DNA from 3 places in the Kitasatospora sp. NPDC018058 genome. Region 2 is predicted to be linked to each of the others. Evidence: riboswitches for the same ligand, from Rfam matches in the RefSeq annotation. Region 2 holds a riboswitch; each other region holds the start of a gene.
What was found. A riboswitch is a leader RNA that binds a small molecule or an ion and turns the genes downstream of it on or off. The one in region 2 is predicted to bind cyclic di-AMP.
Positions count from the first base shown of each region.

Region 1 (4,270 bases), on a different contig from region 2:
CACCGGCATCGCGTTGACGCTCTCGTACCGCACCTTGGCGCCCGGGTAGGGGGCGTGCACCATCACCCCGCCGCCGGCGTACATCCCGACGTGGTGCATGTCCCGGTAGAAGATCACCAGGTCTCCCGGCCGCGCTTCGGAGAGGCTGACCCGCTGCCCGGCGTACGCCTGGGCCTGCGAGGTGCGCGGCAGGGTCACTCCGGCCTGCCGCCAGCTGTAGTACATCAGACCGGAGCAGTCGAAGGCGCGGGGCCCGGCTGATCCGTAGACGTACGGCGAGCCGATCATCCGGACCGCGGCGGCCAGCGCGGCCGCCCCGCGCTCGGAGGCGGGCGGGGTGGTGCCGAGGTCCAGCCGGTCGGTGCCGCGGGTGGCACGCTGTTCGGCGTCCTTGGCGTCCTGGACGGCCATCCGGGCCCGCTCGGCCGCGCCCAGGCTGTCGAGCAGCTTCTGTGCCGTGGCCAGCCGCTGCCGGATCTGCTGCTTGTTCTCGGCCAGCGAGCGCCGGGCCTGGTCCAGCTCGGCGAGCTTGCCCGCGGTCTCGGTGCGGCGCTGGTCGAGCCGGCGCTGACGGCCGACCAGCTCGCGCAGGGTCTCCTGCTGCCGCTCGGCGGCCTGGCCGAAGGTGCGGGCCCGGGCGAGGTAGGACTCGGGGTCGCTGGAGAGCATCAGCTGGGCGGTCTGGGTCATCCCGCCGCCGCGGTACTCGGACCCCGCCACGGTCGCGAGGTCCCCCCGCAACTGGTTGAGCTGGTCCTGGGCGGCGGCCACCTCGCCCTGCAGGGTGGTGGTCTCGCCCTGGAGCCGCTTCTGCGCCTCCTGCGCGGCGTTGTACCTCTCGGACGCCTGCTCAGCCTCGTCGTACAGCTGCTCGACCTGTGCCTTGACGTCCTTGCGGTCGGGGGTGTCCGGCCCACCCGGAGCGGCTTGGGCACTGCCGCAGGTCGCCACGCCCAGGGCCGTGGTGGCGGCTGCGGTCAGTACCAGCGCACGGGCGAGCAGTCGGGAACGGCGATGCACGGGCATGGCGGCAGCGGCTCCAATCCTGCGGCGCGGCCCGCGGCCGCGCCCCAGCGGGCGGCCGTCGAGCGGGAGTCCGGTGGCAGACGTTAGCGAGTCCGGGCAAGCGAGTCCAAACCCCTCCCGACCCGAATATTTGACCACTAATCGGACATTCGCCCGAGCCGCCGGAAAAGCCGCAGGCCCGGCCCTCCGTGACGGAGGACCGGGCCCGGAACGGCCTGGGCGGGAATCAGACCCGCACGATGGAGGACAGCGGCATGTTGGAGACCGCCTCGTAGCGGACCGACGCACCCGGCTTGGGCGCGTGCAGCACCTGGCCGTTGCCCGCGTAGATGCCGACGTGGTGGGCGTCGCTGTAGAAGATCAGCAGGTCGCCGGGCTGGGCCTGGGAGATGTCCGAGCCGATCCGGGTGCCGGCGCCGGCCTGCTCCTGCGAGGTGCGCGGCAGCGACACGCCGACCTGGTTGAACGCCCAGACCATCAGGCCGGAGCAGTCGAAGGAGCTGGGGCCGGTGGCGCCCCAGACGTACGGGCTGCCGACCTTGCCGGCGGCGGCGGCCAGTGCGGCGGCACCGTGCGAGCTGCCGGGCGCGGCCGGCTTGACGACCGGCGAGGACGAGGAGCCCGAGCCGATGTCGGTGCGGCCGCTGTCGCGCGAGGCGCGGTCGGAGGCGGCCTGCTGCTGGGCGGCCTTCGCGGCGGCGTCGGCCTGGGCCTTGGCGTCGGCGGCGGCCTTCTCCTCGGCCTGGCGGATCGCCTGGCGCTCCTGCTCGGTCAGGGTGTTGAGCAGGTCCTGGGCGGCCTTCAGCTTGTTCTGGACCTCCTCCTTGGAGGCCTTCAGCTGCTGGGTGGTGGACTCCAGTTCGGCGAGCTTGCCCTGGGCCTCGGTGCGGTCCTGGTCGAGCTTGCGCTGCTGCTCCTGGAGCTGCTTCAGCTGGTTCTTCTGGGTGTCACCGGCCTGGTTCAGCGCACCGGCCTGGTTGAGGAAGTTGTCCGGCTTGGACGAGAGCATCAGCTGGACGGTCGGGGATATGCCGCCGTTGCGGTACTGCTCCCCGGCGATCTCGGCGAGCCCGCCCTGCAGGTCGGTCACCTGGGACTGCTGCCGGGCCACCTGGTCCTGCAGGCCGGAGACCTGCTTCTCCAGCGCCTGCTGCTTCTCCTGGGCGGCGTTGTACTTCTCGGTCGCCTGCTCGGCCTGCTCGTTGAGCTGGTCGACCTGCTCCTTGACCTGCTCCTTGGTCGGCTGCGGGTCGGCGTGCGCGCCGGACTGCGCGGAGAGGGCGACGGCTGCCGCGGCGACACCGGTCAGGATCGAGACACGGGCGCGGCTGGCGGGCTTGGGACGACGATGGGACGCCACGAAGGCGGACTCCTTCTTCCTACGGCCGCCTACCGGGTGAGCTGACGGGTTCGGGCCGGAAGCATGCCCTACGACGCCTCACGGCCGTTCCACCGGCCGACCTGGCGCCGATTCACCCCGGAGGAACGTGGTTCCCCGGCTCCGCTCCGCAGCGCCCCCGACCACTGGGCTCCCCTGTCGGACAGTCGCTTCGACCTGCCCCGCTGTTTCGCGAACTCGACGGAAACCACCGCCGCCACCCCGGCTGGGTGATCGACACTGCGGTGGTTCGGGGCACGACCCTAGTAACTGAACCGTGATCCGTTCAAATCCTTGTCAGAAAAAAGACGGAAGATTACCCATGTTCTTTTGTGAAAATGACTGATGGTGATCACTGCTGCACACAAAGCTGATCGGTTCTCACCAGTCGGACACTGCACCCGCAAACCCGAAGCGCCACCCCCGATAGGAGGGTGGCGCGGATCACAGGGCCGGAGTCGGCCCCTCGGGCGTGTCGGGTCGTCAGACCCGGCGAATCGTGTTGATCGGCATCGCGTCGGCCTTCATCACCTTCACCACGTCCCCGGTGTGCGGCGCGTGGACCACCATGCCGTTGCCGATGTACATCCCGACGTGGTGCCGGTCGCTGCCGTAGATGACCAGGTCGCCCGGCTGAGCCTGGTCCAGCGAGGGCACCCGGGTGCCGACGTCGCCCTGCTCCTGCGAGGTCCGCGGCAGCGAGACGCCGGCCTGGGAGTACGACCAGACCATCAGACCCGAGCAGTCGAAGGTGTTCGGCCCGGTGGAGCCCCAGACGTACGGCGAGCCCTGCTTGCTCATCGCCTTGGCGACGGCCACGGCCGCGTAGCCGCTGGCCGGCGGCAGGCTGCTGAGGTCGACCCGGGCGCTGCCGCGCGAGGCGCGGTCGTCCTGCTGCTGCTGGGCCTTCAGCGCGGCGCGGTCCGCGGCGCTGAGCGAGTTCAGCAGGTCCTGGGCGGTCTTCAGCTTCGCGTTGACGTCCGCCTTGGCCTGGTTCAGGTCCTTGGTGGTGGAGTCCAGCGAGGCCAGCACGGCGGCGGCCTCGGCCTTCTCCTGGTCCAGCCGGCGCTGCTGGTCGAGCAGGCCCTTGAGCGCCTCGGTCTGGCTGGCGCTGGCCTGCTGGACGCTGGAGGCCTTCTCCAGGTAGCCGGACGGGTCGGAGGAGAGCATCAGCTGGACGGACGGGTCGACGCCGCCGGTGCGGTACTGCTCGCCCGCCACCTGGGCCAGGCCGGTCTGCAGCTGGCTCATCTGGTCCTGACTGCGGGCGACCTGGTCCTGCAGCTGGTCGGCCTGCTTGCGGAGCTGGTCGGCGCGCTCCTTGGCACCGTTGTACTTCTCCGCCGCCTGCTCCTGCTCCTCCTGGAGCTGGTCGATCTGAGCCTTGACGTCAGCCTTGCTCGGCTGCGGCGCGGCGTGCGCGGCCACCTGGGCGGAAAGGGCGACCGCGGTCGCAGCGGCAGCGGTGAGCACGGAGACCCGCGCGCGGCTCGGCTGCTTGGGACGGCGGTGGGAGGCCAAGGGACCGGCTCCTTCTTCCAACGGACTCACCTGTTCGGGTGAGATTCCGGAAAATAGGTTTGACGCCAGACCCTAGTGAAGATCTACCCGTTTTGCCACTCCCCCGAAGGCGTGAAGTCCGGTTCCCACGCTGACTTCACGGGATCCGCACAGCCTCGCAGAACGGGCGATGACCAGGGGTCGATCCGCCCGGACCGAGGTCAGGGCCGGGCCAGCCGGTTCAGCAGCAGCACCGAGGCCACCGGGCGCGCGCCCGCCTTGCGCACGCCCTCCGCCACCTCCCGGTCGGTGGACACCACCACCACCGGACGGCCCTGCGGCTCGGCACGCACCAGACGACGGATC
Region 1 covers NZ_JBIRFA010000004.1:262,701-266,970, reverse strand. Annotated here, with positions in the region: gene ACH4E7_RS07995 (NlpC/P60 family protein) at 1-1,026, opposite strand, end outside; gene ACH4E7_RS07990 (NlpC/P60 family protein) at 1,253-2,386, opposite strand; cyclic di-AMP (ydaO/yuaA leader) riboswitch at 2,397-2,550, opposite strand; gene ACH4E7_RS07985 (NlpC/P60 family protein) at 2,888-3,925, opposite strand; gene ACH4E7_RS07980 (NYN domain-containing protein) at 4,126-4,270, opposite strand, start outside.
Region 1: linked by a shared signal. The riboswitch ahead of ACH4E7_RS07990 (NlpC/P60 family protein) and the one ahead of ACH4E7_RS26440 (peptidoglycan DD-metalloendopeptidase family protein) in region 2 are both predicted to bind cyclic di-AMP.

Region 2 (4,270 bases):
TGTACGCCATGACCGCGAGCAGCCCGGAGGCCATCCCGGCGACCCTGCCCAGCCCGTGCGAGACGTACCCGTAGAACGCCCCGGCCGCCGTGATGTGCCGGGCCATCGCCACGTACCCGACCGAGAACACCGTGAGCACCACGGTCGCCACGATGTACGCGGCGGGCGCGCCGACCCCGTTGCCCTGCCCGATCACGATCGGCAGGTTCCCGGTCATCGCGGTGATCGGTGCGGCGGTGGCGATCGCCATGAACACCACGCCCGTCAGGCCCACCGAGCCCGCCTTCAGCCGGTCGACCCGGCCCGCTCCCCGACCGCATCCCCGCTCCCGACCGCCATCCGGCCTCCTCGTCCGCCCACACCCGTCCGCCCACACCCGTCCGCCCGCCGGAGAAGGGCTGGGCGGTGACTGCCCGACAGCATCGCGCGACCGGGGCCGCACCCGAAAGACGACGAATCTCGCCAAAGGCAGCAGGAGTTGACGCCAGGTTCGACCGCTCGAACACGCCCGGAGCCGGAAACGGCAGCGGCCGGCCCGGCTTCGCGAGGAATCCTCGCGAAGCCGGGCCGGCCTTGGGCGTGTCCCGCGCCCATGTCCACTGATGCGGCGATCACCCGGTCGAGCGGTCACCCGACATGACCATCCCGGGCGGTCGATTCGCCCCGCAACAGCGGTGGTTCCTGAAACCCGCGGTCAGCGCAGGGTCAGAGCGCGACGCCGTGCGCCCGCAGGTAGGCGACCGGGTTGATGTCCGAGCCGTACTCCGGACCGGTACGGATCTCGAAGTGCAGGTGCGGGCCGGTCACGTTGCCGGTGGCGCCGGAGAGGCCGAGCCGCTGGCCGACGGTGACGGTCTGACCGACCTTCACGCCGATCACCGACAGGTGCGCGTACTGCGCGTACTTGCCGTCGGCGAGCTTGATCTCGACCTCGTTGCCGTAGGCGCCGCCGTTGCCGGCCTTCACCACGACACCGTTGGCGACCGCGCGCAGCGGGGTGCCGGTGGAGGCGACGAAGTCCTGGCCGGTGTGGTGGCCGGAGGCCCACATCGAGCCGGCCACGCCGTACGCCTCGCCCAGCACCGGGTTGGCCAGCGGGGCGACGTAGCCGGAGGTGGCGGCGACCGGGGCGGCCGGCTTGGCCGGGGCGACCGGGGCCGGGGCGGCCGGCTTGGCCGGGGCGGCGCTCTGCACCTGGGTCTGGAGCTGGGCGCCCGGCTTGGCGGCCTCGGTCTTGACCTGCAGCTGGGTGTCCGCGGCCGCGGCGGCGCTCTGGGTGACCGGGGCGGCCGGCTTGGCCGGGGCGGCCGGAGCTGCCGGCTTGGCGGCGTCCGCCGCGAGCGAGAGCTGCTGGCCCGGGAAGATCAGGTCCGGGTTGGCGCCGACCACCGAGCGGTTCCGCTCGTACAGCGCGTGCCAGCCGCCCTCGACCTGCTTGGCGTCGGCGATCGTGGTCAGGGTGTCGCCGCTGACGACCCGGTAGCTATCGAACGCGGCGGCCGGAACGGCCGGCTTGGCCTCCGCGGCGGCGGTGTGCTGCGCGACCGAGGCGGCCGGCGCACCCGGGGCGGTGTGCGCCTGGGCGCCCATCGCGGTCACGAGCGGCAGGGCGAAGGAGGCACCGGTGACGGCGATGCCGATGCCGAAGCGGGCGGCGCGGGGCAGGGCGATACGACGGGCCTGAGCAGGCATGGATTTCCTCTCCGACGCCTGCGAGGTGAGCTGTCGGGTTCGGGCTGGAGTTGCCCGGCCGCATGCGCGGCTTCACCCCAAGCCGGTCCTGGACGTTCGCGCTGAGAAGCGCGAACTCCGGACCGGCGACTTACCTGTGGGTCCCCCGCTCCTGCCGTACAGAGCTCAGTTCGAACCATCGGGCAGCGGCAGGACTCGGCGTTCCACCCGGTGGATCCACCCGGGCTGGCCGGGCGGTCGCTGAACTAAAACCCATCCGTTCGGGTGAAGCAATGTCGATCTCTTGAACCGGCGACATCCCCCCGGAGGGTGGTGACCCTCCGCATGACCCGCCGCACGGTGCGTACACAATCCATTCACCGAGCGCCACTGATCCACGACCCTGTGCCGATCTCCACGCCCCAGCGCGACCGTGCGCTCACGCACCGCTCGCCACGGACGCGCCACGCGGTGACCCTTGTCACGTACGCCCCGCCGGGAGCAGGATCGGGCCGTGGCCACCTCAACAGCCGGCACCTTGCGCCTGGGCACCGCGCAGGGTCGCTGGGTACTCCTGGCAACCGTGCTCGGCTCCAGCATGGCGATGCTCGACGGCACCGTGGTGAACGTCGCCCTGCCCCGGATCGGCGCCGACCTCGGCGCCTCCCTGGCGTCCCTGCAATGGACGCTGAACGCCTATCTGCTCACCCTGGCGGGCCTGATCCTGCTCGGTGGCGCGCTCGGCGACCGGTACGGAAGGCGCCGGGTCTTCCTGATCGGCGTGGTCTGGTTCGCCGCCGCCTCCGCGGCCTGCGCCGCCGCCCCGAACATCGAAGTGCTGATCGTGGCCCGCGCCGTCCAGGGCATCGGCGGGGCACTGCTCACCCCCGGCTCGCTCGCCATGCTCCAGGCGGTCTTCCATCCTGACGACCGCTCGGCGGCGGTGGGCCTGTGGTCCGGCCTCGGCGGGGTCTCCGCCGCCGTCGGCCCGTTCCTCGGCGGCTGGCTGGTGGACGGCCCCGGCTGGCGCTGGATCTTCCTGCTGAACCTGCCGCTGGCCGCCGCCGTGGTCGCCGTGACCTCCCGGTACGTCCCGGAGAGCCGCGACGAGTCCGCCTCCGGCCGCTTCGACGTGCCCGGCGCACTGCTCGCCGCGCTCACCCTCGGCGCGATCACCTACGCGCTCACCGCCGCCGGGGAGGGTCTGTCCCCCGCCGTCTGGCTCACCGGCGCGATCGGCCTGCTGCTCGGCGCCGCCTTCGTCGCCGTCGAGCGCCGCACGCCCGAACCGATGCTGCCGCTCGGGCTGTTCTCCTCCCGGCTGTTCACCGCCGTGAACCTGGTCACCCTCTGCGTCTACGCGGCCTTCAGCGGGGTGTTCTTCCTGCTGGTGGTGCAGCTGCAGATCGTCTCCGGCTTCTCCCCGCTGGCCTCGGGCTTCGCCCTGGTGCCGATCACCGTGCTGATGCTGACGTTCTCGGCGCGCGCCGGGCGCCTCGGCAAGCGGATCGGCCCCCGTATCCCGCTCACGGTCGGCCCGCTGCTGTGCGCCACCGGGGTGCTGCTGATGCTGCGCATCGGCCCCGGCTCCTCCTACGGGGCGGACGTGCTGCCCGCCGTCGCCGTGATGGGCAGCGGGATGACCCTGCTGGTCGCGCCGCTGACCGCGACGGTTCTGGCCGCCGTCGAGGTACGGCACGCGGGCATCGCCAGCGGCGTCAACAACGCCGCCGCCCGCGCGGCCGGCCTGCTCGCGGTGGCCGCCCTCCCGGCGCTGGCCGGGCTGAGCGGCGACGCCTACCGGGTGCCGTCCTCGGTGGACTCCGCCTTCCACACCGCGATGCTGATCTGCGCGGGTCTGCTGGCCGCCGGCGGGCTGATCGCCTTCGCCACCGTCCGGGGCAATGTGCTCGCCCCCGAGGAGCACCCGGTGGCCGAGCCGAACTGCGACTGGCCCTGCGCCACCACCACCCCGCCGCTCGACCCCGGACACGCCCGGACGCACGAGGGCCCCGCCACCGGAACGGCGGCAGGGCCCTCGGAGAGTTGACCGATCGTCAGGGAATGCCGCTCTCCTAGAGGATGTCGGCCGGCGCGTACTTGGCCGCCTCCGGGTAGGCCGCCGCGACGGTCTCCACCTGGCGGACCACCTCGGCGACCTGCGCCCCGGCCGCACCGGTGAACGACAGCCTGTCGGCCAGCAGCGCGTCCAGCGCGGCCCGGTCCAGCGGGATCCGCTCGTCGGCGGCCAGCCGGTCCAGCAGCTCGTTCTCGCGGGCGCCCGCGCGCATCGCCAGCGCGGAGGCGACGGCGTGCTCCTTGATGACCTCGTGCCCGGTCTCCCGGCCGACGCCCGCGCGCACCGCGCCCATCAGCACCTTGGTGGTGGCCAGGAACGGCAGGTAGCGGTCCAGCTCGGCCTCGATCACGGCCGGGAAGGCGCCGAACTCGTCCAGGACGGTCAGGAAGGTCTCCAGCAGGCCGTCGAAGGCGAAGAAGGCGTCCGGCAGCGCGACCCGGCGCACCACCGAGCAGGAGACGTCGCCCTCGTTCCACTGGTCGCCGGCCAGCTCACCGGTCATCGAGGCGTAGCCGCGCA
Region 2 covers NZ_JBIRFA010000019.1:117,791-122,060, forward strand. Annotated here, with positions in the region: partial or broken gene ACH4E7_RS26435 (hypothetical protein) at 1-250, opposite strand, end outside; gene ACH4E7_RS26440 (peptidoglycan DD-metalloendopeptidase family protein) at 706-1,692, opposite strand; cyclic di-AMP (ydaO/yuaA leader) riboswitch at 1,695-1,873, opposite strand; gene ACH4E7_RS26445 (MFS transporter) at 2,186-3,721, shown strand; gene purB (adenylosuccinate lyase) at 3,747-4,270, opposite strand, start outside.

Region 3 (4,270 bases), on a different contig from region 2:
AACTGGCCGTGGGATCGGCCCGTTACGGCATCATGTGCCGTCCCGACGGCATGGTCTTCGACGACGGTGTCACCGTGCGGCTCTCCGACGACCACTACTACCTGACGACGACCACGGGCAACGCGGCGGCCGTGTTCGACTGGCTCGAGGAGTGGCTGCAGACCGAGTGGCCCGAGCTGCGCGTGCGCTGCACCTCGGTGACCGAGCAGTGGTCCACCGTCGCCGTCGTCGGCCCCCGGTCCCGTGAGGTCCTTACCGCCCTCGCGCCCGATCTGGACGTCTCCAACGAGGCATTCCCGTTCATGACGGTCAGTCAGGCCGGACTGGCCAACGGCATCCCGGCCCGGATCTGCCGCATCTCCTTCTCCGGCGAGCTGGCGTACGAGATCAACGTCGCGAGCTGGTTCGGCCTCGCCGCGTGGGAGGCCGTGATCGCGGCGGGCGGCCCGGCCGGAATCACCCCCTACGGCACCGAGACCATGCACGTGCTACGCGCGGAGAAGGGATACCCCATCGTCGGCCAGGACACGGACGGCACGGTCACCCCGCAGGACCTCGGCATGGAGTGGATCGTCTCCCGCCACAAGCACTTCGTCGGCAAGCGGTCCTTCCGGCGGGCGGACACCGCGCGGGCCGACCGGAAGCACCTGGTCGCGCTGCTGCCGGTCGACCGCGCCGAGTTGCTGCCGGAGGGCTCCCAGCTGGTGGCCGAGGGCGTCGACACCACGGCCGGCCCGGTGCCCTCGCTCGGCCACGTGACCTCCAGCTACCGCAGCGCCGCGCTCGGCCGGACCTTCGCTCTCGCCCTCGTCCGAGGCGGCCGGGACAGGATCGGCGAGACCGTCCTCGCACCGCTCGCAGACGGCCGCACGGTCGCCGCGACCGTCGCCGACCCCGTCCTCTACGACCCGAAGGGAGCCCGCCGTGACGGTTGACCGGCTGCGGCAGAGTCCGCTCGGACATCTCACCGACACTCCCCCAGCCTCCGGCCGTGGGTACCCCCATCTCGGCCCTGCTGTCACCAGCGAACGAGGTGTCCGGCTGCGCGAGGTCCCGTTCCATGCCCAGCTCAACCTCCGGCTCGACCCGGCCGGCGCGGCCGCGGCGCGGGTCGGCAAGGCGCTCGGCGCGGCTCTGCCGGCCCAGGCCGACACCGCCGTCCGAGCAGGCGACCTCCAGGTGCTGTGGCTGGGCCCGGACGAGTGGCTCGTCGTCGGCCCCGACGGCTCGGGGCCGACCACCGAGCGGGTTCTGCGCGCGGCGCTGGCAGACGAGCCCGGATCGGTCGTGGACGTCTCCGCCAACCGCACGACGCTCGAACTGACCGGCCCGGCCGCACGCCAGGTGCTGGAGAAGGGCTGCTCACTCGATCTGCACCCGCGCGCCTTCGCGCCGGGCCGCTGCGCCCAGACGACGGTGTCCAAGGTCAACGTGGTGCTCCACCAGCTCGACGAGGCGCCGTCGTACCGGCTCCTGGTCCGCGGGTCGTTCGCCCAGTACCTCGCGGACTGGTTGCTCGACGCGATGGAGGAGTACCGACACTCGCCACTCCCCGCCCTCCCCTGACGGTGCGGGATTCACTGAGATCACAACGGCCGTTCCAACGGTGTTCGAGGTGGGACGAGGACCTCGCCGTGTACGCCGAGTAGCCGGTGCGCTACGCCGCGGCGGACTGCCCGCACCGCGGTCCCGTCCGGACCCCGGGCACGCCGACGGCCCGGCTCACGCATCGCTACGTGAACCGGGCCGGTCAGGTGGCCGCTTGGCACCCGTCAGCCGCCGGACATCCGGCCGACAGGCGGTACTCGCTCGGACCCATCGGTTCGAACAGGCCGATCAGGCCCGATCAGGCCGTACTGATCGGGAGAGGTCCGATCAGTACGCGCTGTGCACCTGCCAGAACGCCCAGGCGGCGTTCGGGCTGCCGTAGACGGTGTTCATGTACTGCAGGGCCCACTTGAGCTGGGTGGCGGGGTTGTTCTGCCAGTCGGAACCGGCCGAGGCCATCTTGTTGCCGGGCAGCGCCTGCGGCAGGCCGTAGGCACCCGAGCTCGGGTTGGTGGCGTGGATGTTCCAGCCGCTCTCGTGGCTGATGATCTGGTCGAACGAGGCCAGCTGGTTCGCCGGGACGATCGAGGCCGCAAGCGCCTGCAGCGCGGCCGGGGTGTTGGCGACCGGGGCGGCCGGGGTGGCGGCCAACGGGCTGGCGGCGGCCGGCTTGGCCGGAGCCGGGGCGGCCCCGCCCAGGGTCAGGTGCTGGCCCGGGTAGATCTTGCCCGGGCCTTTGGTCAGCACGGACTTGTTGAGCTCGTAGAGCCTCTGCCAGCCGCCCTGCACGTTGTGCGTGGTGGCGATCTTGGTGAGGGAGTCACCGCTCTGGACGGTGTAGACAGCGGGCGCCTGCGGGGCGGCGGCCGGGGCCGAGTGCGCCGGGGCGGGCTTGACGGGGGCGGCGTTCGCGGCGGTGGCGGCGACCACCGGGATGCCGACGCCGACGCCGACGACCACGGCGGCCGCGACGATGCGCTTGACGGAACCGACAGCGAACAGGCTGGGGCGAGCGTTGACGGGCAGCATGAAGTGCGATTCCTCTCACACGCCTGCGAGGTGAGCTGTCGGGTTCGGGCTGGAGTTGCCCGGCCGCGCAGAGACGCGGCTTCACCCCTAGCCCCGCCGGAACCAGTCCGGATGAGGCGACTTACCTGTGGGTCCCCCGCCCCTGCCGCGGTGCTTCATGGATGCACGTGCCCGCCCGATCCGGCGGCAGGATTCGGCGTTCCGGAGAGCGGGGTTCGTTTCGTACGGAGACGAACGAGAAGGACCGTAAACGGCACGGAGCCATTAGCACAAGGCCTCGTGAGCTGGGTCACGGCCCGGCCGGATTGTCCGAATGATCCACAATAGCGCTTGATAACGATTCGACAACGGCCCTATGAGTCCGTGTCAGTACGGGCCGCCGGGCCCAGCGCGGCGGCCACCGCCCGATGGCGCGCCGTGCGGGTCGCGGGTTCGGGCCGGCGCGCCCGCCCTGGGGCGCGCCGACCTGACCGGAGGTCAGCCTGCCTGCCAACCCTGCGCATCGACGCCTCCCGGCACCTCGGCTGCCGGATCGTACGGGGTGCGGGTGTGGACGAAGCCGGCCTGGTCCAGGTGGTCGACCGTGCTGTCGGCCCGGTGCACCACGCGCAGCGGCTCGCCCGCGCAGTAGCCGTCCAGCCCGGTCCAGGTCCCGTCCGGCCCGGGCCGGAACCGTGAGGTGCGGGCCGCGCCGCCCAGCGCTGTGAGCTCCAGCACACGGCCGGCTCGCAGGTGCAGCGCGACCGCGCTGGTGCCACAGCACCAGGGGCCGGTCAGCGCCAACAGCTCCAGGGTCGACGTCGGTGAAGGGCCGCCCGGGCTCGGGGATCCGCGGCTCGCGCCCGGCGGTGATCGCGATCAGGTCGCGGGCCACCTGGCCGAGGTTGGGGCTGGCCGTGGTGTACGAGCATGACGACCGCCACATCGTCCTGCTCCCTGAACAAGAGCGAGGCGAGGAAGCCGGGCATCGAGCCGCCGTGGCCGACCCGCAGCCGGCTGACCACCTGCTGGAGCTGCCGGCCCAGGCCGTAGCCGGCCGACCAGTCGCCGTCCGGCGCGGCGGCCGGCCGACACATCTCGGCCAGCGTCTCCGGTACAGCGAGGCGTACGCGGTCGCCCGAGGGAGGGTGGCGATGAACTCATCAGGCGGGAGCCAGCCGCTCGATGGAGGTCGGCTCTCGGGGATCCTCATGACGTACCACACGCGATTTGCGCAGGTAGAGGTCGACGTACCCGATCGCGGTTGGCAGAGTGTTGCCCCCACCCCACTCCGGCGCCAACGTGCTCCTCCTGGACGAGCCGACCAACAACCTGGACCCGGTCTCCCGGGCGGAGGTCCTGGCGGCGGTCGGCACCTACCCGGGCGCGATCGTGATGGTCACCCACGACCCCGGCGCCATCGAGGCGCTCCGGCCCGACCGCATCCTGCTGCTGCCGGACGGGGACGAGGACCTGTGGCACGACTCGTACCTGGAGCTGGTCACGCAGGCCTGAGTGCCGTTGCCCGGTCCGGTCCCCGACGCCCGCTCCCAAGGTCGAGGCACCCCCGTTCCCCCTTGTTCCCGGCCTTTCCGCACCGGGGCCGCCTGCGGCCCCGGTGCCACCCGGTCGTGGTGACCACGGCCTGTCCCCCGCCGGGTGCGGCGCGGAGTCCGGAGGATCGACCCCGCGTGGCCGACCGGAAGAGTCCTAG
Region 3 covers NZ_JBIRFA010000006.1:36,528-40,797, reverse strand. Annotated here, with positions in the region: gene ACH4E7_RS10205 (sarcosine oxidase subunit alpha family protein) at 1-935, shown strand, start outside; gene ACH4E7_RS10200 (sarcosine oxidase subunit gamma) at 925-1,566, shown strand; gene ACH4E7_RS10195 (LysM peptidoglycan-binding domain-containing protein) at 1,876-2,577, opposite strand; cyclic di-AMP (ydaO/yuaA leader) riboswitch at 2,585-2,740, opposite strand; gene ACH4E7_RS10190 (hypothetical protein) at 3,055-3,360, opposite strand; partial or broken gene ACH4E7_RS10185 (ABC transporter ATP-binding protein) at 3,844-4,071, shown strand; gene ACH4E7_RS10180 (discoidin domain-containing protein) at 4,267-4,270, opposite strand, start outside.
Region 3: linked by a shared signal. The riboswitch ahead of ACH4E7_RS10195 (LysM peptidoglycan-binding domain-containing protein) and the one ahead of ACH4E7_RS26440 (peptidoglycan DD-metalloendopeptidase family protein) in region 2 are both predicted to bind cyclic di-AMP.